2 regions of the Shewanella oneidensis MR-1 genome follow, and region 1 is predicted to be linked to the other one. Evidence: predicted binding sites of a transcription regulator. Region 1 holds the regulator's gene; the other holds the start of a gene.
What was found. Region 1 encodes ArgR, which controls arginine synthesis, uptake and breakdown. Its sites were predicted from a motif close to ANTGAATANNTATTCANT; they were not measured.
Positions count from the first base shown of each region.

Region 2: the regulator ArgR is predicted to act here: its motif matches at 7,464-7,481, upstream of argA (amino-acid N-acetyltransferase).

Region 1 covers NC_004347.2:775,433-791,801, forward strand. The annotation lists gene SO_RS03575 (ammonium transporter) at 1-826, opposite strand, end outside; gene SO_RS03580 (P-II family nitrogen regulator) at 837-1,175, opposite strand; gene SO_RS03585 (hydrolase) at 1,484-2,026, shown strand; gene SO_RS03590 (hypothetical protein) at 2,611-3,420, opposite strand; gene SO_RS03595 (LysE family translocator) at 3,549-4,253, opposite strand; gene SO_RS03600 (helix-turn-helix transcriptional regulator) at 4,356-5,186, opposite strand; gene SO_RS03605 (hypothetical protein) at 5,343-6,071, opposite strand; partial or broken gene SO_RS03610 (LysR family transcriptional regulator) at 6,061-6,405, opposite strand; gene SO_RS03615 (NAD(P)-dependent oxidoreductase) at 6,525-7,157, shown strand; gene argR (transcriptional regulator ArgR) at 7,271-7,741, opposite strand; gene mdh (malate dehydrogenase) at 8,033-8,968, shown strand; gene SO_RS03630 (thiol-disulfide oxidoreductase DCC family protein) at 9,064-9,453, opposite strand; gene folM (dihydromonapterin reductase) at 9,649-10,368, shown strand; gene SO_RS03640 (IS5-like element ISSod6 family transposase) at 10,581-11,339, shown strand; gene SO_RS03645 (5-formyltetrahydrofolate cyclo-ligase) at 11,395-12,069, opposite strand; RNA gene ssrS (6S RNA) at 12,077-12,257, opposite strand; gene SO_RS03655 (cell division protein ZapA) at 12,372-12,674, opposite strand; gene SO_RS03660 (UPF0149 family protein) at 12,900-13,475, shown strand; gene ubiH (2-octaprenyl-6-methoxyphenyl hydroxylase) at 13,583-14,806, shown strand; gene SO_RS03670 (FAD-dependent 2-octaprenylphenol hydroxylase) at 14,843-16,066, shown strand.
Region 2 covers NC_004347.2:4,417,042-4,433,410, forward strand. The annotation lists gene SO_RS19655 (IS4-like element ISSod3 family transposase) at 1-437, opposite strand, end outside; partial or broken gene SO_RS19660 (diguanylate cyclase domain-containing protein) at 550-1,776, shown strand; gene recQ (DNA helicase RecQ) at 1,758-3,581, opposite strand; gene SO_RS19670 (thioesterase family protein) at 3,833-4,297, shown strand; gene rarD (EamA family transporter RarD) at 4,514-5,398, shown strand; gene SO_RS19680 (PH domain-containing protein) at 5,442-5,960, opposite strand; gene argA (amino-acid N-acetyltransferase) at 6,065-7,384, opposite strand; gene rpmG (50S ribosomal protein L33) at 7,707-7,880, opposite strand; gene rpmB (50S ribosomal protein L28) at 7,887-8,123, opposite strand; gene radC (RadC family protein) at 8,245-8,922, opposite strand; gene coaBC (bifunctional phosphopantothenoylcysteine decarboxylase/phosphopantothenate--cysteine ligase CoaBC) at 9,042-10,271, shown strand; gene dut (dUTP diphosphatase) at 10,272-10,730, shown strand; gene slmA (nucleoid occlusion factor SlmA) at 10,762-11,355, shown strand; gene SO_RS19720 (S9 family peptidase) at 11,490-13,478, shown strand; gene folE (GTP cyclohydrolase I FolE) at 13,746-14,396, shown strand; gene pyrE (orotate phosphoribosyltransferase) at 14,485-15,132, opposite strand; gene rph (ribonuclease PH) at 15,306-16,019, opposite strand; gene SO_RS19740 (YicC/YloC family endoribonuclease) at 16,229-16,369, shown strand, end outside.

The sequences.
Region 1 (16,369 bases):
TTAAATCGGCTTTACCCCAAATCATTTTGCACACGATAAGGGCAGAGATTGCACCCAAAGCGGCCGCGGTATTGGTGTTAACAAACACTTTAGCAACTGCGCTTGCGTTAGCCGCATCTGACACCATCAACTGCGAGCCACCGTTAAAGCCGAACCAACCCATCCACAGAATAAACATCCCTAAAGTTGCCATCGGTAAGTTAGAGCCAGGAATAGGATTTACTTGGCCGTTAGGACCATATTTACCTTTACGCGCCCCCAGTAATAATACCCCAGCGATAGCGGCTGCTGCGCCAGTCATATGCACAATACCGCTGCCCGCAAAGTCTACGAATCCTAAGCTTGCGATAAAACCTTTACCCCAAGTCCAGTAACCTTCAACAGGATAGATAATGCCAGTCATCACCACGGAGAAGACAAGGAATGCCCACAACTTCATCCGCTCCGCCACTGCGCCAGAGACAATCGACATTGCCGTGGCCACAAACACCACTTGGAAGAAAAAGTCAGATTCTAAGGCATGGTTAGCATCAGCAGCTTGAGAACCAATCAAGGTCCCAAACGACGGTAACCAACCCCCTTCAGCGTTATCAACATACATAATGTTGTAACCAACCAATAAATACATCACACAGGCAATCGCATATAACACCACGTTTTTAGTTAAAATTTCGGTGGTGTTTTTTGAGCGCACTAATCCCGCTTCGAGCATGGCAAAACCCGCTGCCATCCACATGACTAAAGCGCCGGAGATCAAAAAATAAAAGGTATCGAGTGCAAAGCGTAATTCAGAGACTGTCACGCCTAATTTTGTTAGTTCTTCCATCTTCCGCCCCCTATAGCGCTTCAGTATCGAGTTCACCCGTACGAATACGGATGGCATGTTCTAAGTCGATAACGAAAATCTTTCCGTCACCAATTTTTCCCGTATGAGCCGCAGTGGTAATCGCCTCAATCAGCATGTCGAGATTTTCTGCTTTGGTGGCAATTTCTAGTTTTACTTTTGGCAAAAAATCCACCTGATACTCGGCGCCACGGTACAGCTCGGTGTGCCCCTTTTGACGGCCAAAACCTTTAACCTCGGTCACCGTCATCCCCTCAATACCAATTCCGGCGATAGCTTCACGGACATCATCCAATTTAAATGGCTTGATGATAGCGCTGACTAGTTTCATCTTGACCTCCAAAAACGCGATTGTTATTAACTTGTAGCAAAGGTAATTCAATCATTAGGCCATATTTTTAATTGCATGATTTATATGGGTTTATATAATAATACGGTTTTTAATGTGCCTAAAAATGCACCAGAATTGTGCATCCATTAAAGCAACGCACTTTTTTAGTGAGCAATTTAAGTGCAAGACATATTCGACTTTTGCCCTATTGGTGAGGTTGGCCAATTAGGGTTTACTAACAGTGCAAAAAACAAACAGAGCGATCGCCAAACGACGCCTTTATTCCACCCGCGCAGAAGGAATGTCCGATGTTAAAACCCGAAGAATGTGTACTTGTTATCGTCGATGTGCAGGGAAAACTCGCTCAGATCATGGACAACACGGTTAAACTCCACCAACAACTGAGTACGCTAATCCAAGGCGCCCAGCTGTTTGAAATCCCCATACTTTGGTTAGAGCAATTGCCAGAGAAACTCGGCGCGACAACTGAAGAATTAAAAACCTTGCTCGAACGAAGCAGCTCACCGATTGCCAAGCAACATTTTAGTGGCTGGTACTGTGATGAATTTGCCAATGCATTAACCCAAACACGGCGCAAGCAAGTATTGCTCGCAGGGATAGAAACCCATGTCTGCGTGTACCAAACCTGCCGTGTTCTACTCGACCAACGCTATTCGGTGCATCTCGTCGCCGATGCGGTTTCATCCCGCAGTGCTGACAATAAACTGCTAGGGATCCAAATGATGTCAGCCAAGGGGGCAAGCCTCACCAATGTGGAGTCACTGTTATTTGAACTCCAACATCAAGCCCAAGGCGACCGCTTTAAGGCGCTAATAAAATTGATAAAGTAAGAACCCATTCTTAAGACCCGCCTTTATTGATAAAGGCGGCTTTAGAGACTGTAGGAATCCTAGGAACAGAAATACTGAGTTGGAGTAAATTGACTAAGCTTTGCGGTTTACCAGCATACCAACCCCAACTAAAACGATACCGATAAGAAACCCTTGAAGTCTAGAAAAAAATAATACCAATCACATTAAATATCTAATCAGTTCAGAGCCTCACAGGCATTTCAATCCAAGGCGCATTGACGCAGAAATGGTCATTCCCTTTTAAGTCAATGCAACACCGGAGTGGGATGTCTGTGTGGCTCCCAAAGGGCGGCTGATGTTCACTGTATGGCAACGCGCTTTATACTGCGTTTAAGGCTTTCGGCAGAGCACCACTATGCCTTCAAAGCCTTCGCCTTGTCTAAAGCGCGTTGAATTCCCGCTGAATGAACAGATATTTAATACGATTGGTATAACTGCACTGCTGAACATGGCAATTTTGGCGGGATTAATTATGACAGCAAACCTTAATCCTGTGTTTTCGGCAATGGGAGACAAGCATGCAAATGGCTTATCGCACTACAGCGTAAGCCATCTCGGTTTGCTTATTCAGCCTTAATCACAGGCTCCTGCACCAGCAATTGATCATTTTTGTAAACATAAAGTCTGCCCACGGGACTCTCTTCGGCGCTGAGTACTATCACATCGCAGACATAAAGATAGGGGCCGCTTTTAAACTGGAAGGAATGATTTCCGCCACTGCCATCGAAGACTAACTTCCCCTTTTTAAGGACTAAATCAGGCTGTTCACTCAGCGATTTCCCCTTCGCCCACGCAGCGTAACGGTATTGGTTATTATCGATGGCATCGACACGAATGGTAAATCGCGCGGTTTCCCAGGCGAGTTCTGGACTGATAAATTCCCGCACACTCTCGTGTAAGGTCGATTTTTGCTGCGCGATCAGCTCGTCTCTTAGTTTGGCTTCTTCTGGACTTTGATAATTGATGCCTGAGATTTTGCCATCAAAATCCAACCAAACACTGCCATGGTTAAGCATAATGCCACGCCAGCCCATAGTGTCCCAATTGCTCTCGGTTGTAGAGTTAGCAATTTCAGACAGCAATTTGCTATCAAACACTTGCACAAATCGCTCTAACATTTGCTGGGAACTTTGCACATCGGGGAGCGGATATTCCCGCTTGAGGGGATACGCAATCTGTTTAGCAATGGCCTGACGATCTCCAGCCTTCGCCGCGTCAATCAGCGCCTGCACTTTGGGCACATATTCCGCATCTAATGCGGCCAGCGCCAGTGGCGAAGTGCTCAGACTCCCTAGCAACAAGCCCGCAAAAAGCCCTAAACGGGAGAGTCGATTTACTGAAGAAAATGCTCGATAAAACTGGGCATAAGGCATGGTTAATTCCTTTAAAGTCAAAACATCCAAATTAAGGCTTGGCAAGGATACCATAGTGAGGCGAAACACATGTAATCACCCCAGCATTATCGAATCAATTCCTTACGCCAGAGTCGTCCAAAGCAGCTTTATACAAGCAGCAAATTCGACACTATTGCCAGTGCTACTGACATAAAAATCACCCCAATCACAGCATCAATGATAGGTGTTATCCGCTGCATTTTTTGCTGCACCTTTGCTTTGGAAAGCATTAGGGCGAGAAAGCCAAACCAAATCAATGACAAAACAAATAACACCAGTGCTGCAGCAACCTTAGTCGCTGGCGTCACACTGGGGGTGATTAAGGCTGAGAACAAGGTTAAGAAGAACACTAAGGCCTTAGGATTCAATAGATTGGTATAAAGTCCCGTCATAAATCCCTGCCGCGGTGATAGGCTTTTTTCCGCCTTGGTTTGCGAGTTATCGCCAGTGTTTGCTTGAGCCTCTGTCGCAACGGATGACTCCGCCTCTTCACCCTTCAATAGCCGTTTGGGCTTTCTAAAAAAAGCGATTGTCGCTTTAAGTGCGCCAAATCCCATCCAAGCTAAGTAAGAAGCGCCAAGCAGTTGCACCAAAAGATACAAGGTGTGGGAGCTTTTAATCACTAAGCTGACACCAGTTAAACTCAAAATCGTATGGGCTAAAATCGCCACCGATACTCCCACCGCGGTGGCGATAGCCGTATTACGCGGCTGTGAAGTGGCAATTTTTACCATAATGGCAAAATCCGGCCCAGGGCTAACTAAGGCAACACAGTGGATCAGGGCTAAGGTGAATAATAGGGATAAATCCATCAATATGGCTCCGCAAGCAAAAAATCAGAAAGTCCATTATGACCAAGGGCTCAGCGCTTGCATTGTAAGAAATTGCACGAGGATAAAATAACAAAAATAAGATCACAGCATACGCCGCTGGAATTGGACAGGTGAGAGCAAAAATGCCTGCTTAAACGCCTTGTTTAAATGACTTTGGTCGAAAAAACCTAACTGCTGCGCCACATCCACCACTAAGGTGCCATGGGTTAAAGACTTTTTAGCGAGCTCTAAACGTACCCGCTTAAGATATGCATGGGGCGTCATCCCTGTTGCTTGTTTAAACTGCCGTAAAAACTGAAACTTACTTAAGTTAACCTCATTCGCCAACCCCTCGAGCTGAGTATTCTGCCAAGGCTCGTCGTGGATCTTCTGTTTGATCAGATTTAACTGCTGCAATGATAAACCTTGATCTTGACCCAGTTTAAGCGTGCCAGCGGGATGGCGGGTTAATAGCAGTTGCATAAAGTTCAAAAGGTGTGATTCAGCCGCCAATTCAGTACATTGTTCTTGTGTCAGCAAGTTATGCAACTGGATAAAATATTGATATAACGCAGAGTCATCTATCATAGGTGCATTAAAAAAGTGTGTAGCTTGCCCCATCTCTTGGCTGATCGCATTCATAAAATCCACGGGAATGGACATCACCTTGACCCGATAGCCTTCTGCATCACGGCTTTGTCCATCATGGGTTTCATCGGGATTGAGGGTCGAGAGGCCGTGTTGCCCTAACTGATAACGACTGCCCTTGTTGATAAATTGCTGCGCCCCTTGAGTGACTACGCCTAAGTGGTAATCCAGATGCACGTGTTTATCAAAACTGAAGTGGGTAAATTCCGCCTGACTCAGTTCGATACCTGAGAGGTTGGGATGGCGCCAGTAATTGATATGTTCAACGGGAGTCACGCGGCTCATAGGGGCTAATTCAATCTCGCTCAGCAAATATAACTTTTGATACTACATTCTAGCTGCCCAGAACTTGGCTGGAATAGTAAATTATTGCAGCGATGCCAATACCCAATGCAAAAACGCCCAAAGGTGGGCGTTTTTAGCAGGCATCCTAAAAATGGATTAGTGCGAATGATTGCCGTGACCACCTTGAACCTCAATGGCATGACCCTCACTGCTATAAAAACCACTGCAGCCGTGTTCGATAAAACCTTGGTTAATCATCTTGGCGATAAAGGGATCTGACTCGCTGTCACCCACATCGGCAAAGTCAATATCTTGATAACTCTGCGTTAATGCCACAAACGCCTCGTGGCTGTAGGGCTCAACCGTAATCAGTCGATAACTCAGCACCTTACCTAGATTAAATTGCTGTGGCAGTTCAATGCTAGCAATCCAATCAAGTTGACTCTCCATACCATTGACCTTGCCTGCAAAGCCCTTAGCCTCAAAGCAAGGTAGCTGTTTTAGCTTGGTTTTCGCCATATTAGTGGCCAGCGCTGGTGATACCACATGATATAGCTGCTCGCGATCGTGCTGAATATTTAACGCCCGTAAATCCCCTTTACGGTAGGTAACTGAGCGTTTTTCAACGGGGAAATAGCGCACATACTCGCCATTCGTTGCCCATTGTTCAAAGGTGGTGTTATCCCGTTGAATAATAACATCTTGGCCATCTCTTAGCTGGGTCATCTGCCAGCGGTGCCCCTTTGCATTGGTCACTTGGTGTTGGGCTTTTAGATGGGCGGCTTCAACAGTGACGCATTGCGTACTGGCTTTGTCTGCAGCTTGAGCAGTAACGGGCGTCGCTAAGGCGATTGCGGGTGAAATCAAAGTCGATAACAAAGCGATCTACCACATCGAACAAGCTGTGTTGCCCAAGTCCGATGGGGGTTGCGATGCGAATACTGCCAACCATCTCCGAATTATGGCTATGGGCGCGGCTTTCCATTGCGGCGACTTCGCTGAGTACCCGCTGACAATATTGTAGGGCTTCTTCGCCCTGTAAGGTCAGACTGACGCTGCGGGTCGTACGGTGTAGCTGGCGCAAACTGAGCCACTGCTCAATTTCTTGAATATGGCGAGAAACCTGCAGGCGACTGAGATCGAGGTGTTCTGCGGCTTTGGTAAAGCTGCCACAGTTGGCTACTTCGATAAAGCTACGCATGGCGGCAATTTTATCTATAAATAATTACACCAATTAGTATCTCAATCTGAAACAATCCTGCTCATTTATCGATATTTATCACGCTAAGTATCGCAAGTAAACTGGTGACAATTTAAATCAGTAGTGAGACTTAGCAAATGAAAATAGCAGTATTAGGTGCATCCGGTTGGATTGGTGGAACCATTTTGAATGAAGCGTTAAGCCGTGGTCATGAAGTGGTTGCTTTAGTGCGAGACCCAAGCAAGCTTGGCGAAACCGCTGCAGAGGTGCGTAGTGTCGATCTGGCTAAGCCATTAACGGCCGACACCTTTGCAGGTGTGGATGTGTTAATCGCTTCTGTCGGTGGCCGCGCCGACCTGAATCACAGCTTAGTGGCAAAAACGGTCAATAATCTATTAGCCCTATTGCCACTGGCGAAAGTGCCACGTTTATTGTGGGTCGGAGGTGCTGGTAGCTTAGAAGTGGCGCCGGGAGTGACCTTGGTTTCAAGCCCTGACTTCCCGCCTGCCTATAAGGATGAGGCATTAGCTCAAGGCGAAGCGCTTAAGGCATTTCGCGCCGCCAATACCGCAGTCAACTGGACCTTTGTCAGCCCCGCTGCCGAGATTTATCCCGGTGAGAGCGAAGGCTTATACCGCTTAGGTGGCGATAGCTTCTTTACCGATGCTAAAGGCCGTAGCCGGATTTCGGTCACTGACTATGCCAAAGCTATGCTCGATGAAGCTGAAAAGGGCGCGCATCCTAATCAAAGGATTAGCGTAGCCTACTAAGGCTTAAGCTAAACACTGTAACGTAAACGGGACAAAGCCCCTGATCATTGAAAGGTGCTGGACTGAAAAGCGTACAGTAAAAACAGAACAGGTCAGCAAGCTGACCTGTTTTTTTATTCTGCGTAATTGAATAAAGATTTGATGGTTTCCAAGGTATCGGCAATATCTTGGATGCTAGATGGACAGATAAAGATCGTATCGTCACCCGCAATGGTCCCTAAAATCCCTTCAGGTTTACCGATGGAGTCTAACAAACGGGCAATTAATTGTGCAGCGCCAGGGCTGGTACGGACAACAATCATCGCTTGGTTATGGTCAACATCGAGTACTAAATTCTTTAACGGGCTGCCCGCAGTGGGTACGCCTAGTTCGGCGGGTAAGCAATAAACCATCTCCTGCTTAGCGTTGCGAGTGCGCACTGCACCGAACTTGCTGAGCATACGAGACACTTTAGATTGGTTTATATTAGTAAAGCCTTCTGCTTGTAAGGCGGTGACGATTTCACTTTGAGAGCCAAAACGCTCCTCTTTTAAAATCGCCTTAAAAATTCTAACAAGGTCATCCTGATTCTTGGTCGTTTGCATAGTCTTATTCTTTATTCAAAAAAACAGGCTCATTCTGAATAGTTTTGGCCAAACTGTCAACAAATAACCATAATGACTGAATAAAAATGCAATTCAAGCATTTTGTGATCACAGATTTATGATTACATTTGTTGAATTAGAGTAAATATTCAACATTACAACACCCTGTTTTAGTAAAACTTTGTCTCCACGACTAAGGGATAATTGAAATTAGCGTGACATTCCAGTAATGTGACGCCAACGGAAATTAGATCCATGTCACACATAATCCGAGAAATAACGGAGATAACTATGAAAGTTGCTGTACTTGGTGCTGCTGGTGGTATCGGCCAGGCTCTTGCCCTACTGTTAAAAACTCAATTACCTGCGGGTTCTAAACTGTCTCTATACGATATCGCACCGGTAACTCCGGGTGTTGCGGTTGACTTGAGCCATATCCCCACTGCGGTTGAAATCAAAGGTTTTGCTGGTGAAGATCCAACGCCTGCCCTCGTGGGTGCTGACGTTGTGCTAATTTCTGCTGGTGTTGCACGTAAGCCTGGTATGGATCGTTCAGATCTGTTCAATATCAACGCTGGTATCGTTCGCAACCTGATCGAGAAAGTGGCAGTCACTTGCCCTAAAGCGCTCGTGGGTATTATCACTAACCCAGTCAACACTACGGTTGCTATCGCAGCTGAAGTGATGAAAAAAGCGGGTGTTTACGATAAGAACCGTTTATTCGGTGTGACCACTCTGGACGTTATCCGTTCTGAGACTTTCATCGCTGAATTAAAAGGCTTAAACGTTGCTGACGTTAAAATCAACGTGATTGGCGGCCACAGCGGTGTGACCATTCTGCCATTACTGTCTCAAGTTGAAGGCGTGACTTTCTCTGATGAAGAAGTGGCTTCTTTAACTAAACGCATCCAAAACGCGGGTACTGAAGTGGTTGAAGCTAAAGCCGGTGGCGGCAGCGCGACTCTGTCTATGGGTCAAGCGGCTTGCCGTTTTGGTATGTCTCTGGTTCGTGGCCTACAAGGCGAAGCGAATGTTGTTGAATGTGCCTATGTTGACGGCGGCAGTGAGCATGCTGAATTCTTCGCTCAACCAGTACTGTTAGGCAAAAACGGTATCGAAAAAGTACTGCCTTACGGTGAAGTGAGCGCATTCGAAGCAAATGCCCGTGATTCTATGTTAGATACACTGAAAGGTGATATCAAACTAGGCGTTGATTTCGTTAAGTAATCCTTCTGGATTATTAGAGAACGGAGCCCAATGGCTCCGTTTTTTTATGCCTTAAACTTTGTTCTCTAAACTGAGGTTCTTAATCTTGAGTCTCGCTATTTGGGGAGCTGGCATTGACTGTCACAGCGGGCCTTACCCGTTAGTAGATAGGAAATACGGTATCTGTGCTTGGCGAATCTAAGGTAGCACCAATCCGCGAGAGGTTTGATAAGCGGTAAGCGGAGCACTTGTATCCAAGGGCGAGTGCCTGTTAGCGCCCATGCTTTGCAGGTAACATCGAGCCCGAGTAGCACTTGGCCTGAGGCGGTTTCGCCATGGAGAATGGTATTGGCGTAGTCTTTATCGATATAGCTGAATCTTGAGCTGAAGTTTTCAGCATTAAGATCCACAAGTTCGATGTGATCATCGGGATCGCGCGCTTTAAGTTGGCGCATTTCGGCGCTACATAAAGGGCAATTGCCGTCGAAAAAAATCCGCAGTTCCATTAGGTCTACCTCTTACTGTTTGTCCCTGAGTATACGCAGTTGCAAGGCATTTAGATCGACATGTTTACGGTTTTAATTGTTATACACTCTTGGCTGGAGGCATTAAGCTATTGCGATAAGTGACGTGAGTGCGCGATTAACAATCTGTCAACCGCTTTCGCTTTTAATCTCTGCTCGGCAAATAACAGGATGGATATGACAGCTCCCATTATTATCACTGGCGTGGGTAAACGTATTGGCTACGCCCTCGCGAAACACTTGCTCGCCCAAGGGCACAAGGTGATTGGCACTTACCGCAGCCATTATCCCAGCATCGATGAGTTGCAGTCTTTGGGCGCGACCTTAATTCAATGCGATTTTTACGACAATGCTCAAGTACAAAACCTGATTGAGCAATTGAGCCAGTACCCCAAGTTTCGCGCCATTATCCATAATGCCTCTGACTGGCTGGCGGATAACAGTCCCGAATTTGCCGCCCATGAGGTGATGCAGCGGATGATACAGGTACATGTGAACGTGCCCTATCAAATGAATTTGGCCTTGGCTTCGAAATTACAAGCGGGGGCCGAAGGGGAAATTGGTGCTAGCGATATTATCCATATCACCGACTATGTGGCCGAAAAGGGCAGTGCGAAACATATCGCCTATGCGGCCAGTAAAGCGGCGCTAGACAATTTAACCTTATCCTTTGCGGCTAAATTAGCGCCCGAGGTCAAAGTGAATGCGATTGCTCCGGCGATGATCCTCTTTAATCCAAGTGATGATGAAGCCTATCGACAAAAGACCTTAGCCAAGGCTATTTTGCCAAAAGAAGCGGGAAATCATGAGATTATCGAACTAATGGAATATCTGCTTAATAGCCGTTATGTCACCGGACGTAGTCATCATGTCGATGGTGGGCGGCATTTAAGGTAAAAAGAATCTAGAACGGCCTGCGGCCTCTAGAACGCCATTGCATTGCTCTAGAATCTAGATTCAAGAAGAAGCCCTTATGGAGCGAAGATCTGCTTTTTCTAGCAGCGAAGCGCTCTAGAATCTAGGGTCTGTTGATCTTTCGAGAGTGATTTTTAGACAGCATGCCAAGACGTTATAATTTGCTTCGCCAAAAGTAACCATAACCTCAAGCCATGCCAAGACTTATGCTAACCGATGCACGCTGGGAAAAGCTATTTCATTTAATGAAAAGCACAGGCCGTGTTTATGACAAACCTGAACATAGACAAACATTCGAAGGTATTCTTTACCGCCTTAGAACAGGTATCCCTTGGCGAGATTTACCTAAAGAGTTCGGTCATTGGAGCACGGTCTTTAGACGGTTTCATTTATGGTCTAAGAAAGGCGTTCTAGCACATTTATTCAAGGCCTTAGCCAACCTTGCTGATATAGAATGGGTCTTTATTGATGGCTCGATAGTGCGAGCTCACCAGCACAGTGCAGGTGCAGCGACGCTAAGTAATGAGAGTATTGGTAAAAGTCGAGGCGGTAATTCAACCAAAATTCACTTAGCCGTCGACAGCGGAGGATTACCGATTTATTTCGAATTATCAGAAGGCCAAAAACACGATATTACACACGCCCCCAGCTTAATTGAGCACCTGAAGCAGGTTGATACCGTCATTGCAGATAAAGGTTATGACAGCGATGCTTTTCGTGAACTTATCGCCAATAAAGGCGGGAAATCTGTTATTCCAAGGCGCCGCTATAAGAATACACCTCAAGAAAGAGTCGATTGGTGCTTATATCGGTATCGACATTTAGTGGAGAATGCTTTTGGAAGAATAAAACACTATCGAGCAATATCAACAAGATATGACAAGCTAGCAAGAAATTACGCCAGTATGGTGTCACTGGCGTTTATGTTAATGTGGTTGCCGATGTATTGCTGAAGAACATTTGTACAGCAAAGATCAACAGACCCTAGTTACCTAGCACCTTCTTTATTCAAAACTCCCATACCCGACTTGGGGTGATGATAGCGGGCAAGGGCACATCCCAATGCTCGCAGGGAAGGCTCGGTACTTGCTGACAATCATGGGCATAACCCATCGGCAGTGGCTTACCATTATCCTGCCAATTGGCTAGCGTTCTGTCGTAATAGCCGCCGCCCATGCCCATGCGATTGCCTTTGATATCAAAGGCCACGAGCGGTGTAACGACCACATCAAGGCGCTCAATCGGCATAACGCTACGCACATCCAGCTTAGGCTCTAAAATGCCGTATTGATTGGGCTGCATCGGCGAGTCGGCGTGGTAATGCAAAAACAATAATTGCCCTGCATTAAAGGGGTGTAGTCGTGGCAGATAGGTTTGAATACCTCGCTGCCAAAGCGCTGCGATAAGCGGGGCGGTAGCGAGTTCGCCATCGTGGGTTAGATAAAGCGCGACATGCTGGGCATTCATTGCCATCAGCTTTTTGAGCATTCGCTCACAGGCGTTAATGCTTGCCTCTGCCTGCACCTCTGTTGAAAGTGAGCGGCGGGCCAAACGTACCTGTTTGCGTAATTCGGCGCGGCTGAGATTTGGGCTTAGCGACTTGGTATCAATTTTGGACTGAGTGCCATGTGGCCCCTTGACTGTTGGGGCCCAAGTGTTCGAGACAGGTGAAGTGATAGACATAAATAAGATGCTCCCCAGAATGCCGCTACCGGTGTAGCCCTTGAACCGTAGGTTCAAGGCGGGTAAATGATTACCTCCTAAGGCTTCTCGGTACGAGCCGAGCCTGCTCAATGTCAGTAAAGCATTCACCCTGAGATCAAAATTATCGGCACAGGGACATTACCAGTTGGCCTGCATCCCAGGGAGCAAAAACGGTATTGAATCGCTAATCGTTTGGCTTAAAAAAGTATAGGCCAGTTAGCCATTCACTGTGCAACTCTTACAATAATCATGGCGCTTAGCACCGAGTGCACAGTCTAAAACTATTTGGTTGAACGCTCAACTAAGGCGTTTTCCAAGGTTGACTGCAACAGGCTGATGCGGTCATCCATTTGTTTCATATAATGCTTATTCTTTTGCTTTTCTTGGTACAACTCGTGGCCAATATTCAGCGCCGCCATAATGGCAATTTCTTCGCGGCTTAAGCTATTAGTGCGATTTTTTAGGGTGGAGAGTTGCTGCTCAACCCCCTGAGCCACAATGCGTAGGGCATCTTCCTGACCTTTCGGGCAGGCGATAGAGTAGGTGCGCCCAAGCAGGGTGATTTCAACTGCACTGTTACTCATTCGAAGATGATCCTTTCGTTGCCATCGATAGGGCGGACTATATAGGGCTGATATTAAAAGTGCAAGGTAAGCCGCTGATGGATTACACATTCGCTGTTTTGTTTGCTGCTTGTGTGAGCAGTTGCCGGAATTTTTATCTTACCCTCCAAGAATACTGGATCAGAGTTGGTTCAAGTCTTTAACTCTGCTAGCATTGCTGCAGGAAAATTCTGATTGGAATCTGATATGGCGACCCCTCCTTCGTTACGTATCGAAAGCTTAAAAACAGCCCTCGATGCGGCTGAAATTGGTCAGCATCCCGTGGAAGTTCACGGGGCTCTTGTGGGTTTAATCTGCGGTGGTGTAGAGCAAACCGGTGATTTGTGGATTAAACCGTTATTTGACCTGATGAACGATGGTCAGCCTTTGCCCACTGCTTTACATCAATTGGTGTGCGAGTTATTCCAAGACTCGGTTGCCCGTTTGAGTGACTTTGATTTTGGTTTTATGCCGTTGCTTCCCGAAGAGGAAGAGCCGTTAAGTCACCGAGTTGAGGCGCTATCGCTTTGGACGCAAAGCTTTTTAACGGGCATTGCGATTATTCAGCCTAAGCTCAATAACGCCTCCGCCGAAGTGCGTGAAGTGATTAAAGATCTGGCCGACATTGCCCAAGTTGAATTCGATGTGACCGATGATGAAGAATCGGAAACTGCCTATATTGAGCTGTTAGAGTTTGTGCGCATTGCTGCGATTTTGTGTTACTCCGAGTTTGGCCCAGAGCCGAGCCACGAAGAGAGTGACGATGCCGCGGTGATCCACTAATAGCCATATGATGAAAGGCGGAGTGATTCCGCCTTTTTGTCAGTTTAAAATCTAACATCCTGATGGCGAAACGCTTTTAGCCATGCCATAGCTTGAATGAGAACCCCATGACGGTAGCAGATCACATGGATAATTCAGTTCAAAACGTCGATATCGCCATTGTCGGTGGCGCCATGGCGGGTGCGACCCTCGCGTTAGCTTTGGCTCGTTTGTCTGGTACTGAAAAACCTTTATCTATTGCCTTAATAGAGGCGCATCTTCCCGATCACAATCACCCCGGCTTTGACGCCCGTTCTATTGCCATTGCCCATGGCTCTATCTTCGAGTTATCCCGCTTAGGTTTATGGCCAAAATTGGCGCATTTAGGCACGGCGATCAAAGATATCCATATATCCGATCGCGGTCATTTTGGTATGACGGAACTCAACGCCAGTCAGTTTCATTTAGATGCGCTGGGTCACGTTGTTGAGCTGGAAAGGGTCGGCCAAGTGCTGTTTAGCGAGCTTAACAAAACTCAGGTTAAGCTCTATTGCCCAGCCAAACTGTCAGAGTTAATTCCCGATATCGACAGCCACACGCTGGTGCTGGATTCCGGCGAGCGTATTTGCGCCAAGCTGGTGGTCGCCGCCGATGGCTTGCAGTCTAAGGTGCGCAGCAGTTTTTATCTGCCCATTACCCAAGTGGCGTTTGAGCAAACCGCGATTATCGCTAATCTGCAAACCGATAAGCCGCATCAGCATTGGGCTTATGAACGATTTACTGAAACCGGCCCGCTGGCGTTATTGCCGATGGCTGATAGCCAAGGCCAGCCGCGGTTATCCTTAGTGTGGGCGCTCGATCATCACCGCGCTCAAACGATGCTCAATGCCCCAAAAGCCGAATTTTTAGCTGAGTTGCAGCAAGCCTTTGGTTATCGCGCCGGGCAGTTTATCGATGTCAGCGAGCGCCATGCTTATCCGTTAAACCTGTCCTATATGCCAAGGCCAATTCACCATAGATGTGTGTTTATTGGTAATGCGGCGCAGACACTGCACCCGATTGCAGGGCAGGGATTTAACTTAGGCCTTCGAGATGTGGTGAGCTTGCTTGAAGTGCTCAACACTGCTCGAGAGCAGGGCGAAGATATCGGCTCCGCCGCCGTGACCCATGCTTATCTTCATGTCCGCGAGCACGACAGAAACAGCACTATCCGCAATATTGAATTTTTAGTCCGTGGCTTCTCTAACCAATATTGGCCCTTGGCCCTTGGGCGTAATCTGGGATTACGGCTGTTATCTTGGTTCCCGCCACTGAAAACCCCCGTCGCTCAAAAAGCGATGGGCTGGAAATAATCATTACTGGTATCGCAACGCGAAAAGGATGTACCCATGTTAAGTTCACAAGCCTATGACATTGCCATTGTGGGTGGCGGCATGGTGGGACTCGCCACCGCGATAGGATTGGCGCAGGCTGATCTTAATGTTGTCGTTATCGATGCGGGCCACACAGAGGCCGTGAGCGGCGAGCCAAGGCTTAGGGTCAGCGCGATCAACAAGGCGAGCCAGCGTTTGCTGGAGCATCTTGGCGCTTGGCACTATGTCGATGCCAGCCGCGCGACGCCCTATCAAAAAATGGCGGTATGGGATAAAGACGGCTTTGGCAAAATCGCCTTCGATGCCAGCAGCATCAGTGAACCCAGTCTTGGCGCGATTATCGAAAACGACGCCATCAGCTATGCCCTCGCCAAGCGTGCCAGTGAATTTGACAATATCACCCATATCGAAAACCAACGCTTAGAGCGCATTGCCTTTGGTGAGCGTGAAGCTTGGTTGACCCTAGCTAATAGTGCCGATGCTGAAATAGAAAGTGTGAGCGCCGCACTCGTGATTGCCGCCGATGGCGCCAACTCTTGGGTGCGTGAGCAATGTAAGATCCCGTTAACCTTTTGGGATTATGGCCACCATGCGATCGTGGCGACTATTCGCAGCGAGATGCCGCACCTTGCCACTGCCCGCCAAGTCTTTTTGCAGGACGGCCCGCTGGCCTTCTTACCTTTATATGAAGACAACCTCTGCTCCATCGTCTGGTCGGTGCCGCCCGAGCGCGCCACTGAATTACTGGCAATGGACAAAGTGCAATTTGAGCGCAATCTCACCGCCGCCTTCGATGGTCGCCTCGGCATTTGCAAGCTCGAGAGCGAGCGCCAAGCCTTCCCGCTGCGGATGCGCTACGCCCGTCATTTTGCCCGCCACCGTTTAGTGCTCGCGGGGGACGCTGCCCACACCATTCATCCATTAGCCGGCCAAGGGGTAAACCTTGGCTTCCTCGATGCCGCCAGCATTATCGAAGTTATCAGCGAATTGCAGCAAGCGGGTAAGGATATTGGCGATTATGCCGAGCTGCGCGCGTTAGAGCGTTGGCGCAAGGCCGATGCGATGGAGATGATTGCGGCGATGGAAGGCTTTAAGCGCCTGTTCGAGGGTTCAAACCCAGTTAAAAAGGCGATTCGCGATCTGGGACTCAACCTTGTCGATAATGTCGCTGGGCTGAAAACAGTGTTCATGCAACAGGCCATGGGTAATAAGTCGTCGCTGCCCAAGTTATGTCGCTAGCCTCGGTTGCGCTAATGTGATCAGAATTGCTGCTAATATCAGCATATTGGTGGCAAGCTGCGCAAATCTCGCTTTCGCATGTAAAAAAATTACATGTTGAAGATGAGAAAATCTAATGACACTGGCTTCGGATTAGAAAAATCTCCTGTATACAAATTTGTGACGCAAGGTATAATTTCGCCGCATTTTAGACCCTAGTACTTATACCAATCACGATAAATATCTGATTAATTCAGAGCGAATCAGGCGTTGCAGTAACAGGCGCATTGAGACCGAAAGAATCCCTTTCAAATTGATGCATCG
Region 2 (16,369 bases), 1.3 Mb from region 1:
TCATTCAGAAACTGATTATGGGCAGTTTGTGTGCCTTGTAGTACTAACGGAAATGTTCGCTCGTAGAGCGTGATAGAGCGGCCCTTAATCGCAATAGAGGCGCGTAGTGCAATCAGTTCACGACCTTCACGCATATCAGACCAATCCACCAGTATGGTCGGCATCGTATGTGCTGTTAGCAGCCACTTTGCATGCCACTGATAAACAGCCAGTCTTTCATGGTGAAGGTGCGGGTTGCCCAATAATCTATCCATGCGTTTTATTGAGTGTTTAGTATGAGTGCTGGTGCCATCAATGTGCCGCCCTAAATGCGTGAGGGTGAGACAATCCGCGTTGATGAGGGCTTTGCAGGCGACCATGAGTGTATTCAGTCGCTTTTGATGGATTTCTGGACAATGTTGATAGAGAGATTGATGTAAGATAGTTAACACTTGCACCTTGATGCCCTGTGATTGATGTTTGTTCGCACTTCCATCTGATCACACTTCAAGGTGCAAGTTCACTCTAATTTAATGATTTATCTGAAAATCATCAGGGGATTCTTCAGCGCCAGAGGCCTATGTCTATGCTGCAATGGGGAGTTTGTTGTATGCCACCCAAGATTTACCCCAAGCGATGTATTACACCAAGCTTGCACTGAACAGCGCTGATGCCAAAGGAAAAGTACAGCACGTGTTACTGCTAAACGCCGCACGTATTGCCCTGGATAATGGAGAGCGTGAATACAGCGATCAATTAGAAAAACAGACCAAAACTCTGCTGCCAGAAATTGGCTCCCCGCTCGAACTCGCCTATAGTTATGCGATTTTAGCTTCTATTGCGCTTGATAAAGGCAAAATCGACACAGCCGAAGAATATATCTCCATTGCAATGAACACCTTTAAGCAACAAAACCAACGGGTTGCAGTGATGCGTTCAACCCGTTTACTCGCTCAAATTCGATTTGCCCAGCACAGGGATGAAGCGGCTCTTACGCTCATGCATTCCGCCATTGAACAGGGCGAAGCCCTCAAGCAATATACTGATCTAAAAGGATTCTATGGTATTTTGAGTGATTATTATCAGGCCCAGGATAGCTATAAACTCGCCTACGAGTTTTTACAAAAACGCTTCGATGCGGCAGAACTTGCTAACGAGTCCATGAATCACACCCGAATTTTGCAGTTTAAAGCCAGATTAAATCAGCAAGGATTGTCCCAACTCAGCGTGGATGCTCCACAGAGCAATCCTAGTTTGTTAGATGAACTGAATGTAGACTGGGCCTTTAGCATCTTGCTTTTAATGACAATGACACTATTAGGTGGCGCGATTTGGTACTTTATCGATAAGCAAAGTAAGCGAGCCCCCTCTCCCGACACCAAGCCCCATCGCCTTCCTCCCCTTCAACAGCTTGAGCTCACCCTACATAGTGCCAAACAGGGCGATTATCCGCTGACATTATTACTTTTTAATGCCAGTCAAATTCGCCAAGTTGATCTGCCAACCTTGCTTGATAAGTTACAAGATAAACTCCGTGAGCAAGACATACTATTACGGTATTCGATGGATGACATTGTGATCGTGCTACCTTACACCTCGGCCGTCGGCGCGCAACGGGTGGTTAGCCAATTAACGCCCACGATTCAAACATGGCAAGGTACAAACAAGGTCAATATTGGGATTGCAGTAATGCAACACTTTGATACTCTTGACTCTTTGGTGAAACGAGCGAGCATCAATCAATTAAGTAAACTCAAGGTCAGCGACGCCCCAAACGACTACTCACCCGCTAAATAAGCCGCGATTTCATCGAGAAACTCGCCGCCAAATCGACTGAGTTTACGCTCTCCCACGCCGTTAACGGCAAGCATTTCTCCAGGGCTTGTCGGCATCATGGCAGCCATTTCCGCTAAGGTCGCATCGTTAAATACCAGATAAGGCGGTACGTCTTGCTCTTCGGCAATCTCACGGCGCAGTGTTTTAAGGCGTGCGAATAACTTGCGATCATAGTTAAGCGGCACTCTCGATTGGGTCGTTTTACGCTTTATGCTGGTAAGTTGAATACGCGGCTCCGCCAACATCAGCGCGACCTCGCCTTTTAAAATTGGCCTTGCGGAGGGGTTTAAGGTGATAGATGAGCCTCGAGTAATATCTTGACTTGCCAGGCCCAAATGGATCAGTTGGCGAATAACGCTCAGCCAATATTCATGGCTCTTATCTTTACCAATTCCCCAAGTGCTGAGCTTATCGTGGCCGCGGTCAACAATTGCAGCGCCCTTTGAGCCTCGCAATACTTCGATTAAATGATTAATGCCAAAGCGTTGTCCGAGTCGATAAATACAAGAAAGTACCTTTTGCGCATCCTCGCTACCGTTATAGCGCTTAGGTGGATCAAGGCAAATATCGCAGTTACCGCAGGGCTCTAACGCACTTTCATCAAAATAATGCAGCAGCACTTGGCGCCGACAGGTTTGCGCCTCGGCAAAAGCGGCCATGGTATTGAGTTTATGGAATTCAACTTGTTGCTGCGGCCCAGGTTCAGACTGTTCTATCAGATGGCGCACTCGACCAATATCGGCAGGATCGAACAACATAAAGGCTTCCGCCTCGAGTCCATCACGTCCTGCGCGGCCAGTTTCTTGGTAATAGGCCTCGATACTCTTAGGGATATCGTAATGCACCACAAAGCGCACGTTCGATTTATTGATCCCCATGCCAAAGGCGACGGTCGCAACCACGATATCTATTTGATCTTTAAGAAAGCTATCTTGCACTTCGCCACGTTCTTCTGGCGTCATTCCCGCATGGTAAGCCTTAGCATGAAACCCCTGTAGCGTGAGCCTCTCAGCGACTTCATCAACCCGGCGGCGACTGCTGCAGTAAATAATGCCGCTACTGCCATTTTGTTGCAGCAAAAACTGCCGTAATTGATTAGCTGCATTGAGTTTTTCAGCCACTGTATAACGGATATTAGGCCGATCGAAACTTGATAATAACTTGAAGGGATTGATGCCTAAACGTTCACAAATATTCTGCCGCGTTGCCTGATCTGCAGTGGCTGTCAGCGCCATCATTGGCACATGGGGAAACAGTTGTTTTAACTGGCCGAGCGCGGCATATTCGGGCCGAAAATCATGCCCCCACTGGCTGATACAGTGCGCCTCATCAATAGCAAACATAGACAGCGGCAGAGACTGCATTCGCTCAATAAAATCTGCCGTGAGTAAGCGCTCGGGGGACACATAAAGCAATTTTAGCTCGCCGAGATGCAACTGCCGAAGCACTTCTAAACTCAGCTCTCTTGGCTGTGAGGAGTTTAAATAGGCGGCATTCACACCTGTCTGCAATAGACTATCAACCTGATCTTTCATCAATGAAATCAGTGGCGAAACCACGATAGTGATGCCATGCATCATCAGCGCTGGCAACTGGTAACACAGGCTCTTACCGCCACCGGTAGGCATGATCACTAGGCAATCCTCACCACGACATACCCGCTCGATGACTTCGCGCTGACCGTCCCTAAAGTCACGGTAGCCAAACACCTGCGCGAGGCGCTCTGAAAGCGGATCATCATGCGTGTTGAGTAACTGAGTTTCCATGGATCTTCTAGCTAAAATGTAAGGGCGCCTATTCTAAAGGACAGAATCGCTCCTGTCTTGCGCCATCTTGTCGTAAACCCATTCTGGCTGAAATAGCACCGGCTAGAAGCCCTCGTCCGCAACCTTAATCAATATGGCTTAAGTTGCATTCTGTGCACGCTTCACTGTAGATTAATTACTCTAGTCGGGCGCACATTCAAAGCGTCCCCACTCATATTCTAAGAAGCCGAATAACAACAAGGACGAATAACATGAGCAACCCCATTCAAGCCGAAGTACTCAAGCGCGTTGCTGAAGTATTTGATCAGCATGTGCCTTTTCATAATTTATTGGGTCTGGACATCAAACGCTACGATATCGATGGGGTTGAAGTGGCGATTAATATGAAGCCAGAACTCATAGGCAATATTCACCAGCAAATTCTCCACGGCGGCGTAACTGCGACAGTGCTCGATGTCGTGGGTGGACTCACGGCCTTTGCGGGCCTCGTTGCCAGCCGTGATGATTGGACAATTGAAGAATTACAACAACGGCTGCAAACCTTAGGCACCATCGATATGCGAGTCGATTATCTCAGACCTGGACGCGGACAGATTTTTACTGGCACTGGCAGTGTGATCCGAGCCGGTAATCGTGTCTCGGTTTGCCGAATGGAGTTACACAATGAACAAGGAACCCATATTGCCTTCGGCACAGGCACTTATATGGTTGGCTAATCAGTTGCCTCGGACTTGTCTTCGGAAATACATTACCGTATTCATCTTCGATAAACTGGAGGAAAAAACTTTGATTATTCAGTTGTTTTCCTCTTAGTTATTTTTAAATTCCCGTCGTTTGAGACATCCTGTAACGAAAAAGGAGGCTGCACACACCTTGAGTCGAGCAGCGTACACTCCTACAATCGCCGTCCTGTAATCTATCGAAGATGTCTCATGCCTGATACTGAATACCGCAAAGGGATCCTGCTCGCCGTCAGTGCTTACTGTATGTGGGGATTTGCGCCCTTATATTTCAAACTGCTTCATCATGTTTCTGCGACCGAAATTTTATTGCATCGGGTGATCTGGTCATTTGTATTTATGGTGATCATCATGATGTTTATTGGCGGTTTTGGCAAACTGCGCCAACTGTTTAAACAACCAAAACAACTGATTGTACTGACTATCACCTCTCTGCTAATTGCTGGTAACTGGCTGCTGTTCATTTGGGCTGTCAATAATGATCATATGCTCGATGCTAGCTTAGGCTACTTTATTAACCCATTGCTCAATGTGTTGCTGGGCATGCTGTTTTTAGGGGAAAGATTACGTAAGCTGCAGTGGTTTGCCGTTGCGCTAGCCAGTGCAGGCGTGCTAATTCAGTTGATTTCATTTGGCTCAATTCCCATTGTCTCCCTCGCGTTAGCTGGCACCTTCGGGCTATATGCGCTACTGCGAAAAAAGGTCAATGTGGATGCGAAATCAGGGCTGTTAGTGGAAACCGCTATTCTGCTACCGGTCGCATTAGTGTATCTCGTCGCAACCCTAGATAGCGCCACAGCCAATATGCTCACCAACGATTGGCACCTTAACTTATTGTTGATGGCCGCAGGAATTGTCACCACCATTCCACTGTTGTGTTTTGCGGGCGCTGCTGTGCGCATTCCATTGTCTATGCTAGGTTTTTTCCAATATATCGGCCCGAGTATTATGTTTATTCTCGCGGTAACCTTGTTCAATGAACCCTTTGATGCCGAGAAAAGCATCACCTTCGGCTTTATCTGGAGCGCACTGCTGGTGTTCACCTTCGATATGGCCTATAAACGCAAAACGTCGTAAACATTATCACGCCGATAAAACAGTTACAGAAGTGATGGCATAATCACTTCTGTAACTGTGCTAAAAATTCAATCCCTTGCGGCACTGTCAGTAATAAACTGTAGCCTTTAGTCGTTGGTACTAACACTAATTGTGACTGATCTGTTATTGCCAAAAATGCTCTACCTTTTCCCTGCAAATTAAACCAGCCCAATTGAAACCCTGGCATGCCTATGCCATTCGTTTTAAAGCTCGGCGTTAAATGCGCCTCTTGCCGCAAATCGACTATGCGCGCCTCGGCGGGCAATATATCCGAGCGGGATAATTGCACTTTATAGAAAGGCACATCCAATGTGAGCTCTGTATCGGTTAACACTAACTGAGCGTGACTCGATTGATAGAAGACCCAAGAAAACCCTCCTAACATAGTCAGCAATAATCCCAGACTGGCAAACTTGGTTACTATAGGCATCTGCTTTAGCCATAGCATGAACAGCAGACCGCTCAAGCCTAAGAGTAAGATAATAAAGCTTAAAATAGAGGTTTGAGCTAAAGGTGCCAGCTCGAAAATTTGAGGGGTCATGGCAGCATCTCCTATGCAGTAAAGCCTTAACCTGCCAATAAAGACATATTATGTCAACAAAAATGCCAGCACTCGGCTGGCATTAATAAAGTTGCACTTTAAGCTTATAGATCAAGGGCGAGAATTTTGGAGCGGCGCTGATAGTTATACAGCTGCTTTTTCTTCTGCGGCAATGCATCCACATCTTCAATCACAAAGCCATGCTCTAAAAACCAGTGAATGCTGCGGGTTGTTAATGCAAACAACCGTGAATAACCACGGCTGCGGGCCTGACCAATAATATTCTTCAGCAGCAAGCTCCCCCTGTCGGCATCGCGATAATCTGGATGCACCACAAGGCAAGCAAACTCCCCGGCATTATCTTCTTCGAACGGATACAAAGCCGCACAGCCAATCACTAAGCCATCACGCTCAATCAGCATAAACTGCTCAATTTCGATCTCGAGCTGCTCACGACTACGGCGCACCAAAATGCCCTGCTCCTCTAACGGACGGATCAGATTGAGAATACCGCCAATATCGCTAATCGATGCACGGCGTAAACGTTCAGCACTCTCGGTCACGATCTGCGTACCAATCCCCTCGCGGGAAAACAGTTCCTGCAGCAAAGCGCCGTCGTCGAGATAGCTAACCAAATGGCAGCGGGGCACGCCATTGCGGCAAGCATCAATACTGGCCTTGAGGAAGGCCATAGTGCCAATACAGGCTGAACCCTGCTCTGCGAGCTTATTAAGAATCTTTTGCGCATCATTTGGCATTAACTCGGCAATCACATCTCCATTGCGATCGAGAATGCCATTTTGCGAACTAAAACCAATCATCTTGTCTGCTTTAAGTTTTATCGCTACCTGAGTAGCAATTTCTTCAGCGGTAAGATTAAAACTTTCACCAGTAACGGATGCCGCAATCGGCCCCATCAATACGATACAGTGATTATCGAGCTGACGCTTAAGCCCCTGCGCATCAATCCGGCGCACCTTGCCGCTTAAACAAAAATCCACGCCATTATCGACCCCTAAGGGCTGGGCAATGACAAAGTTACCGCTGACTAAGTTGATTTGTGCGCCTTGCATGGGCGTATTGCTTAAGCTCATGGATAAACGCGCCGTAATATCAAACTGCAATGCACCCGCCACTTGCTTAATCACTTTTAGCGAGTCTTCATCGGTGATACGTACACCATCATGGTAGGCGGGTTCAATCCCATTAGCGGCTAACGCTGCATCGATTTGCGGCCTCGCACCATACACCAACACCACTTTAATGCCTAAACTGTGCAACAACGCCACGTCATTCAGAATGCCGCGAAATTGATTTTGTGCCAAAGCTTCTCCACCCAGCATCACCACAAAGGTTTTCCCTCTATGGGCATTGACGTAAGGGGCGGAATGACGAAATCCATCAACCAGTTCAGTGGTACGCACGCGTTGTTTACACCTCATATTGAAGCTGGCAACCCCACAATGGCTTACCAGGAGTGAATAACGAAAACCCGCGTATAGTATTGCATTTTAATTCACCAATAAAGAATTTATTCTCATTAAAATGCAGTTTTAATACAATAAAGTGCTTATATTTTCAAAAAATTGCACTTTTGATAAAAATTCACATTTTTTTAACTGTGGGCAATTAAGCAATGCTGATTCAGTGTCGGATAGATTTATCTCAACTTGATGACTAAAGGCGGAAAAAGACCAAAAAAAAGCCCCTTAGATAAGGGGCTTTTCTCGAAACACTAACCAAGGATTACTTGATTTTTGCTTCTTTGTAGATAACGTGCTGACGAATAACTGGATCAAATTTTTTGATTTCCATTTTTTCTGGCATGTTACGCTTGTTTTTTTCAGTTGTGTAGAAGTGACCAGTTTTAGCTGTAGAAACTAATTTGATCTTCTCACGATTACCTTTAGCTTTAGCCATGATCTATTACACCTTCTCGCCACGGGCACGAAGTTCAGCAACAACAACTTCAATACCTTTCTTATCGATCAGACGGATACCTTTAGTAGATACACGTAACTGTACGAAACGTTTTTCTTCTTCTAACCAAAAACGGTGGTTTTGTAGGTTAGGTAAAAAACGACGACGGGTCGCGTTTTTTGCGTGCGAACGGTTGTTACCAACCATCGGCTTCTTGCCAGTAACTTGGCATACTCTTGACATGTCAGTCTTCTCCAAAAACAATTTTAACGCTCGAGCATTAATGTACCTCGTATGGCCGTCGCCCGAGGCACAAAGAGGGCGCATTTTATACACGATCATAGAGGTAAGATCAAGCGTTAGATTAATTAATCCAGCCTCGTTCCGCGAAGGAAACTATCTCTCTATCACCAACAACCATATGATCCAATAGGGATACATCTATGGTTGCCAACGCATTTTTTAATCGCTCAGTTATTCGTCTGTCAGCCTGACTGGGCTCGGCAATACCAGACGGATGATTGTGACACACTATGACGGCAGCAGCCTTTTTTTCCAGCACTAAGCTTACCACTTCACGTGGGTATACTGAGGCTGAATCTATTGTTCCGCGGAATAATTCGACGAACTGAATCACTCTATGCTGGCTATCCAGCAGCAAAATTGCGAACACTTCATAGGAGCGGTCAGCTAATTGTCTCATTAAATAATCCCGAGTTAAATCGGGATTTGTCAAAACCTGACCTCTCTGCAGGTTTTCTTGTGCCACACGTCGCGCTAATTCAGCCGCGGCTTGAAGCTGGGCGTATTTTACAGGTCCCACGCCCGGAAGTCGACACACCTGATGCTTTGGTGCGCAAAGTAAGCTTCTTAAGCCACCAAATTCTTGAATAAGTGAACGAGCAAGGTCTACGGCGTTCAGTCCCGACAGGCCATTACGCAGCAACACCGCCAGCAATTCTGCATCCGAGAGATGGCTGGCGCCTTTTAGCAATAACTTATCCCGCGGCCCTTCTCCCTCTGGCCAATCCTTAATCGCCATGTGACCTCCTGTCATTTCCTATTTTTACTTTAGCAAGTATGGACGAGATTTTTTGAACTGGGACAGTCACGCCAATTCATCGCTTTGTGGTATGGTTGGCGACATTATTTCAATCTCGGATGATGTCTGTGAGCCTGATAACGAAAAACGTCCTACTGGGTATTGGTGGCGGCATTGCGGCCTACAAAAGTGCGGATTTAGTGCGCCGCTTAAAAGAACGCGGCTTTGATGTACGTGTGGTGATGAGCCAAAGTGCGATGGAATTTATTACCCCACTCACACTGCAAGCCTTATCAGGGCATCCGGTATCATCAAGCTTACTCGATCCCGCCGCCGAAGCAGCGATGGGCCATATTGAACTGGCGCGCTGGGCCGATTTAGTCATTATCGCCCCCGCGACGGCAAATCTGCTCGCCCGCATCAATGCAGGCATGGCAGATGAATTAATCACTACCACTTGTCTTGCCACTGAAGCGCCAATTGCACTCTGTCCCGCGATGAACCAGCAGATGTATCGCAATCTCGCCACTCAAGCCAATTTAGCCAGTTTACAAAGCCGTGGTTATACCCTGTGGGGTCCAGCAAGTGGCAGCCAAGCCTGCGGTGAAGTGGGCCCTGGCCGCATGCTCGAACCACTCGAAATTGCCGAACTCGCGAGTCGCTTTTTTGCAACAAAAGATGTCTATGCTGAACAGGAATCACAACCGCTAGCAGGCCAGTCGGTGCTGATCACTGCAGGCCCAACCCGCGAAGCCATCGATCCTGTACGTTATATCTCTAATCACAGCTCTGGCAAAATGGGCTTTGCATTAGCGAAGGCAGCGGCCGACATGGGCGCGGCTGTGACCTTGGTCGCAGGACCAGTAAATTTAGCCACGCCTGAAGGGGTGACGCGAATCGATGTCGAATCGGCGCAAAACATGCTCGATGCCGTTATGGATAATGTTGATAAAAAAGATATTTTTATCGGTTGCGCCGCTGTTGCCGACTATCGCGTCAACGATATTGCCGCCTGTAAGATCAAAAAGTCAGCGGAAGAAATGCAACTTGCGCTAGTGAGGAATCCTGATATCTTAGCGACGGTCGCAAGCTTAGCAAACCGTCCTTTTGTGGTGGGATTTGCCGCAGAGACCCACGATGTAGAAACCTACGCCCGCGATAAACTTAAACGTAAAAATTTGAATATGATCGCCGCAAACGATGTATCCGTTGCTGGCCAAGGCTTTAACGCCGATGCCAATGCCCTGCGCGTATTCTGGCCACAGGGTAGTCAAGATTTGCCTGCTACCGATAAACTCACGTTGGCACGGCAATTACTTTCGTTGATAGTGAAAGAAAAAACAAAATAGATGAAAACACCGATTGAATTAAAGATCCTCGACTCCCGCATTGGTTCCGAATTTCCCCTGCCCGCCTACGCAACACCAGGTAGCGCAGGCATGGATCTTCGCGCCATGATAGATACCACCATGACGATAGCCCCAGGAGAAACTCAGTTAGTCCCAACCGGAATCGCCATCCATGTAGCCGATCCCGGCCTTGCCGCCTTGATTTTGCCCCGTTCAGGCCTTGGCCATAAGCACGGTATCGTCCTTGGAAATCTAGTCGGCCTTGTCGATTCTGATTACCAAGGCCCCTTGATGGTCTCTTGTTGGAACAGAAGCGATACCCCATTTACCTTAGAAATTGGTGATCGTCTCGCACAACTGGTGTTTGTCCCTGTGGTACAAGCGCAATTCAAACTCGTTGATGAGTTCGACAGCTCAGACCGTGGTGAAGGTGGATTTGGCCATTCTGGCACTAAATAACCTGAATCGTTATTGAGCGAAGGATACTGCAATGGCTGTAAGCCCAAAAATTAATCGTCGTGAACATATACTGCAATGCCTAGCACAAATGCTAGAAACCAGCCCCGGACAACGTATTACCACCGCCAAACTTGCCTCTGAAGTGGGTGTATCGGAAGCGGCACTCTATCGCCACTTCCCGAGTAAAGCGCGGATGTTTGAAGGGTTAATTGAGTTTATTGAAGAGTCATTACTCTCACGCATCAACATCATCATGGATGATGAAAAAGATACGATGAAACGCTGTCAATTAGTGCTGCAACTGTTGTTGATTTTTGCTGAGCGTAACCCGGGGATCTCGCGCGTACTCAATGGGGATGCGCTATTGGGCGAAAATGAGCGTCTGCGTAGCCGCATTAGTACGTTATTTGCCAAAATAGAAACCCAACTTAAGCAAATTTTGCGAGAAAAGACCCTGCGAGAAGGCAAAGGCTTTAATTTAGATGAGGCTATTTTAGCCAATTTACTGTTAGCTTTCGCAGAAGGACGAATTGCTCAATTTGTCCGCAGTGAGTTTAAACTCAAACCCACACAACACTTCGATGAACAGTGGCGCTTTATTCAGCATCAGCTGTTGCAAAGCTAATGATTTATTAGCATAAAGGACGGAACTCTCCGTCCTTTCTTTTATCCATACATCTTGTATCAGCATTTCTTTTGCTTTAGTCTAAAACACACCTTTTTAAAACAAAAACCACAATAATTTTACAAGGATGTCAGATGAAGATTTTGTCTTTTGCCGTTTTGGCTGCCATTTGCTTACCCATGATGCCTATCACCACATTTGCGGCTGAAACATCGGCCACGAATGCATTATCACAATCACAATTATTTAGTCGAGGCGATGAATACGCTAACGTAAAAATATCCCCAACAGGTAAATACTTAAGTGCAATTACCAGTGTCGAAGGTAAAAATGTACTCCTAGTATTAGATGCTCAAACCAAAAAACTGTTAAATGCGATTCGCTTCCCAAGCAATGCACAAGTGGGGACCTATGAATGGGCCAGCAGCGAACGCATCGTGCTGGCAAAAGAATACCTTAAGGGCTGGAGCGATGTCCCCCAATACTACGGCGAATTAATGGCGGTCAACGCCGACGGTTCGCGTCCTGCCTACCTATTTGGTTTTAATAGTGGCGAGCAACAAACGGGTTCAAATATCAAGAAAAACACCGCCATAAAGGCCACAGCATTCATTCTGGACCCTCTACCGGATGATGAACGCTATATGCTGGTTAATGCCATTCCATGGAATAACGAGAGCAGCCTCAATCTTGAATTAAAGCAAGATGTGTATCGAGTTGACCTTTTTAGCGGGGTTCGTAAACGCATCACAGGCTCCCCCATTGGCCAAGCTCGCTTTATGACCGACCACGAAGGTGAAGTCCGCTTTGTAACTGGGGAAGATGGCCAAAACGTCACTAAAGTGTTTTACCGAAAAGACGGCGACTGGGTGAATACCGATAAACTCAACCTAGGCTTAAGTGATTTTACGCCTATCTCCTTCGCTGATAATAAAAATACCATCTATGCTGCGGGTCGCGTGGGCACTGAAACCTTAGGCGTCTATCGCATCAATCTCGAAACGGGCGAGAAGACCGAGATAATTCAAGATGAGGTAGTCGATCCGAGTAACTTTTGGATCAATGGCACTAACAAACAGCTGTATGCCGTTGAGTTTGAAAATGGCTATCCAAGCTATGCCTTTGTCGATAACAACGATAACCACGCCAAACTGCTTAAGGATTTAATTGCCGCCCTACCTGGGCATCAAGTACAGATTGTTAGTGAAACCCGTAATGGCGAGCAACTGGTGGTGATTGCATTTAACGACCGCAATCCCGGTGATTACTATTTATTTGATACTAAAAAGCTCAAACTCGAGTACCTCGCCGCCGCTCGCAAATGGCTCGACCCAGAGCAAATGGCGGAGGTTAAACCTATTAGTTTCACCAACCGCGATGGTCAGAAAATCCATGGCTATTTAACCTTACCCTACGGCAAAGAAGCCAAAAATTTACCGCTGGTCGTTAATCCCCATGGTGGTCCCCATGGTATTCGTGACTGGTGGGGGTTTGATCCACAAAATCAATTACTCGCCCAGAATGGTATGGCGGTGTTGCAGGTTAACTTCCGTGGCTCAGGCGGTTATGGCGAGCGTTTCGAGCAAGCAGGTTACCAAAAATGGGGCTCAGATATTCAGCACGATATTATCGATGCGACTCAGTATGTGATTGGTCAAGGCTTTGTCGATAAAGAACGGATTTGTATTGCGGGCGGTAGCTTTGGCGGCTATAGCGCTTTGCAAAGTGCGGTATTAGCACCCGATATGTTTAAATGCGCGGTTGGGTTTGCAGGTGTGTATGATCTTGAGTTGATGTTTGATGAAGGCGATGTCGCCAGAACACGTTCAGGAACAAGCTATCTTAAGGACGTACTTGGCCAAGACAAAGCCACCCTAAAAGCCATGTCTCCCTCTGAGAACGTTGCCAAATTAAAAGCGAACCTCTTACTCGTTCACGGTGGTGAAGATGAGCGCGCGCCAATTGAACAGTTGGAATCGCTTGAAAAAGCCCTTAAAAACCATAATTACCCTTACCAAAAACTGGTGATGGATAACGAAGGTCATGGTTTTTATAACGATACTCATAGAGCCAAGTATTACGATCAGATGCTGAGCTTCTTAAAAACCAACTTAAAACTTTAGCCTTAACTAAAATAAAAGCTATCTTCATCAAGATAAAAGCATTTTAGTACCCAACTAAGCCGATAATCGATAAAGACTATCGGCTTTTTCATCTGCGGCGTGCGCGTTTTTTGGTATGAATTGTCCGCAATTCGCGCTATTCTGCCCCACCTTATGCTTGTCCAAGTGACAACGAATCGATTTGTACCCTAGCGCCTGATTGCTGATACTCAGCGACCAGTGCTAGGTTTTCAGTGATAGCCGCTACAAAAGTAGTGGAGGATAAAAATGCCATTAAGTGAAGCAGCAGTAAAAGTACAGGCCGCCCTGCAAGAGCGCGGACTTGAAACCCCCATGCTCCCCAGTGTGTTTACTCCTGAAGAGCGTAAGGACAAGATTGAACACCATATGAAGGAAATCCTGACGCTCATGTCACTGGATCTTTCTGACGACAGTCTTGCCGATACCCCACGCCGCATCGCCAAAATGTATGTCGACGAAATCTTCTCCGGTCTAGATTATGCAAACTTCCCGAAGATCACTGTGATTGATAACAAAATGGGCTTTGATGAAATGGTGCGAGTGCAGGATATTAGCCTGACCAGTACCTGTGAGCATCACCTTGTCACCATTGATGGTACGGCAACCATCGCGTATCTTCCACGTAAAAAAATTATCGGTTTATCAAAGATTAACCGCATTGTACGTTTCTTTGCCCAACGCCCTCAGGTACAAGAGCGTTTGACTCAGCAAGTATTAGTCGCGCTGCAGACCTTACTCGAGACTAAAGATGTTGCGGTTAAAATGGATGCGGTACATTACTGCGTAAAATCCCGCGGCGTGATGGATTCCACCAGCTCCACCACTACCACGGCCTTAGGTGGCATTTTTAAATCCAACCCAGCGACCCGCGCAGAGTTTTTGCATCAGTCAAAGTAATATCCTGCCTTGTGCGAGGCATAAAAAAACGCTGCGACAGGATCGCAGCGTTTTTGTTTTAGGTGTTTATAACAAAGTTAAGTCTTGCTTAGGCCTCGATACCATATTGCTCACGATACTGGCTCACCGCCGCCAACTGCGCTTCCATTCTCGGCTTTTCAGACAGATAGCTGATCAGATCGGCCAGTTTGATAATCGCCACAATACCGCAGCCAAAATCACGCTCAACCTCTTGAATCGCCGACAATTCGCCCTTGCCCTTTTCTTGTCTATCCAGCGCAATTAATACGCCAGCGAGCTGCGCTTGATGGGCTTCAATGATTTCCATCGACTCACGGATCGCCGTACCGGCAGTGATCACATCATCCACCAACATCACCCGACCTTTAAGCTCGCTCCCCACTAAGCTGCCACCCTCACCGTGATCTTTTTTTTCTTTGCGGTTAAAGCAGTAAGGAATATCAATATTGTGATGTTCGCAGAGTGCCACTGCGGTAGTCGTCGCAATCGGGATACCTTTGTAGGCAGGGCCAAATAGCAGATCGTAATCAATACCTGAATCCACTAACGCAGCGGCGTAAAAACGCCCTAAACGCGCTAAATCTCGGCCAGTATTGAATAGGCCTGCATTAAAGAAATAAGGACTGATACGGCCCGATTTAAGGGTAAACTCGCCGAATCGCAACACCTGACGCTCAAGGGCAAATTCAATAAACTCACGTTGATAGGCTTTCACAATCTCTCCTTACGACTTTGTATGTAACTAGTTTTTATTAGGAAATTTTATTTTTATAACATTTAAATCGGTACAGAGTTGGTTCACGCTAGGGCGTGTTGCTATACACAAAAAGCGACAGCTAATAAAAAGCCCCGCACTTTATCAATGACGGGGCTTTTTATCAGTACACATTAGTTTAAAGCGGCTTTCTGTACATCAACGATTTCGCGAATACTGTTCTTCGCTAAACCGAGTAGCTCAATCAACTCTTCGTGAGTAAACGGCTCACCTTCGGCAGTGCCTTGAATTTCGATAATCTTACCGGTTTCTGTCATTACCACGTTCATATCGGTTTCGGCAGCGCTGTCTTCCACATACTCTAAATCGCTTATCGCTTCACCGTTGTAGATACCCACGCTGACCGCTGCAATTAAGAACTTAAGCGGGTTAGATTTAATAATGCCTTTACCACGGGCCCAGTTCAGCGCATCCACTAAGGCAACACAGGCACCGGTGATTGACGCAGTACGGGTACCGCCATCGGCTTGGATCACATCACAATCGATGACAATGGTGTTTTCACCCAGCGCTTTCATATCGACACAGGCACGCAACGCACGACCGATAAGGCGTTGAATTTCTTGCGTACGACCAGATTGTTTACCACGAGCGGCTTCACGGTCCATACGGCTATGGGTTGAGCGTGGCAACATGCCGTATTCCGCCGTCACCCAGCCTTGACCCTGACCTTTAAGGAAACGTGGCACACCTTCAGTAAAACTGGCGGTGCAAAGCACTTTGGTTTCGCCAAACTCCACTAACACAGAACCTTCGGCATGGGCCGTAAATTGGCGAGTGATAGTGATGGGACGTGTTTGTGCTGGCGTTCTGTTACTTGGACGCATGCGAGATTCCTGTATTCTGAGTCATTGACCGATTTTGGCTGCATATTATAGGGTTTTGTGCCTTAGGATGCCATGCTTAGGGTGATTCTCTAGCAAACTCGTCACACAAACACCTAATCCCGCTCGCTATTGGTGGTATGCCTTTAATCCTACAGCCATTGACTCTATAATCGCCTCTCATTATGACGATTAAACCATTAGGACAACCCATGATCCAAAGCATGACAGCCTACGCTCGCATTGAGCACAAAGCACAATGGGGCACTGCCTCTTGGGAAATTCGCTCAGTTAACCAGCGTTATCTCGAAACTTACCTTCGCCTACCCGAACAATTTCGCAGTTTTGAGCCA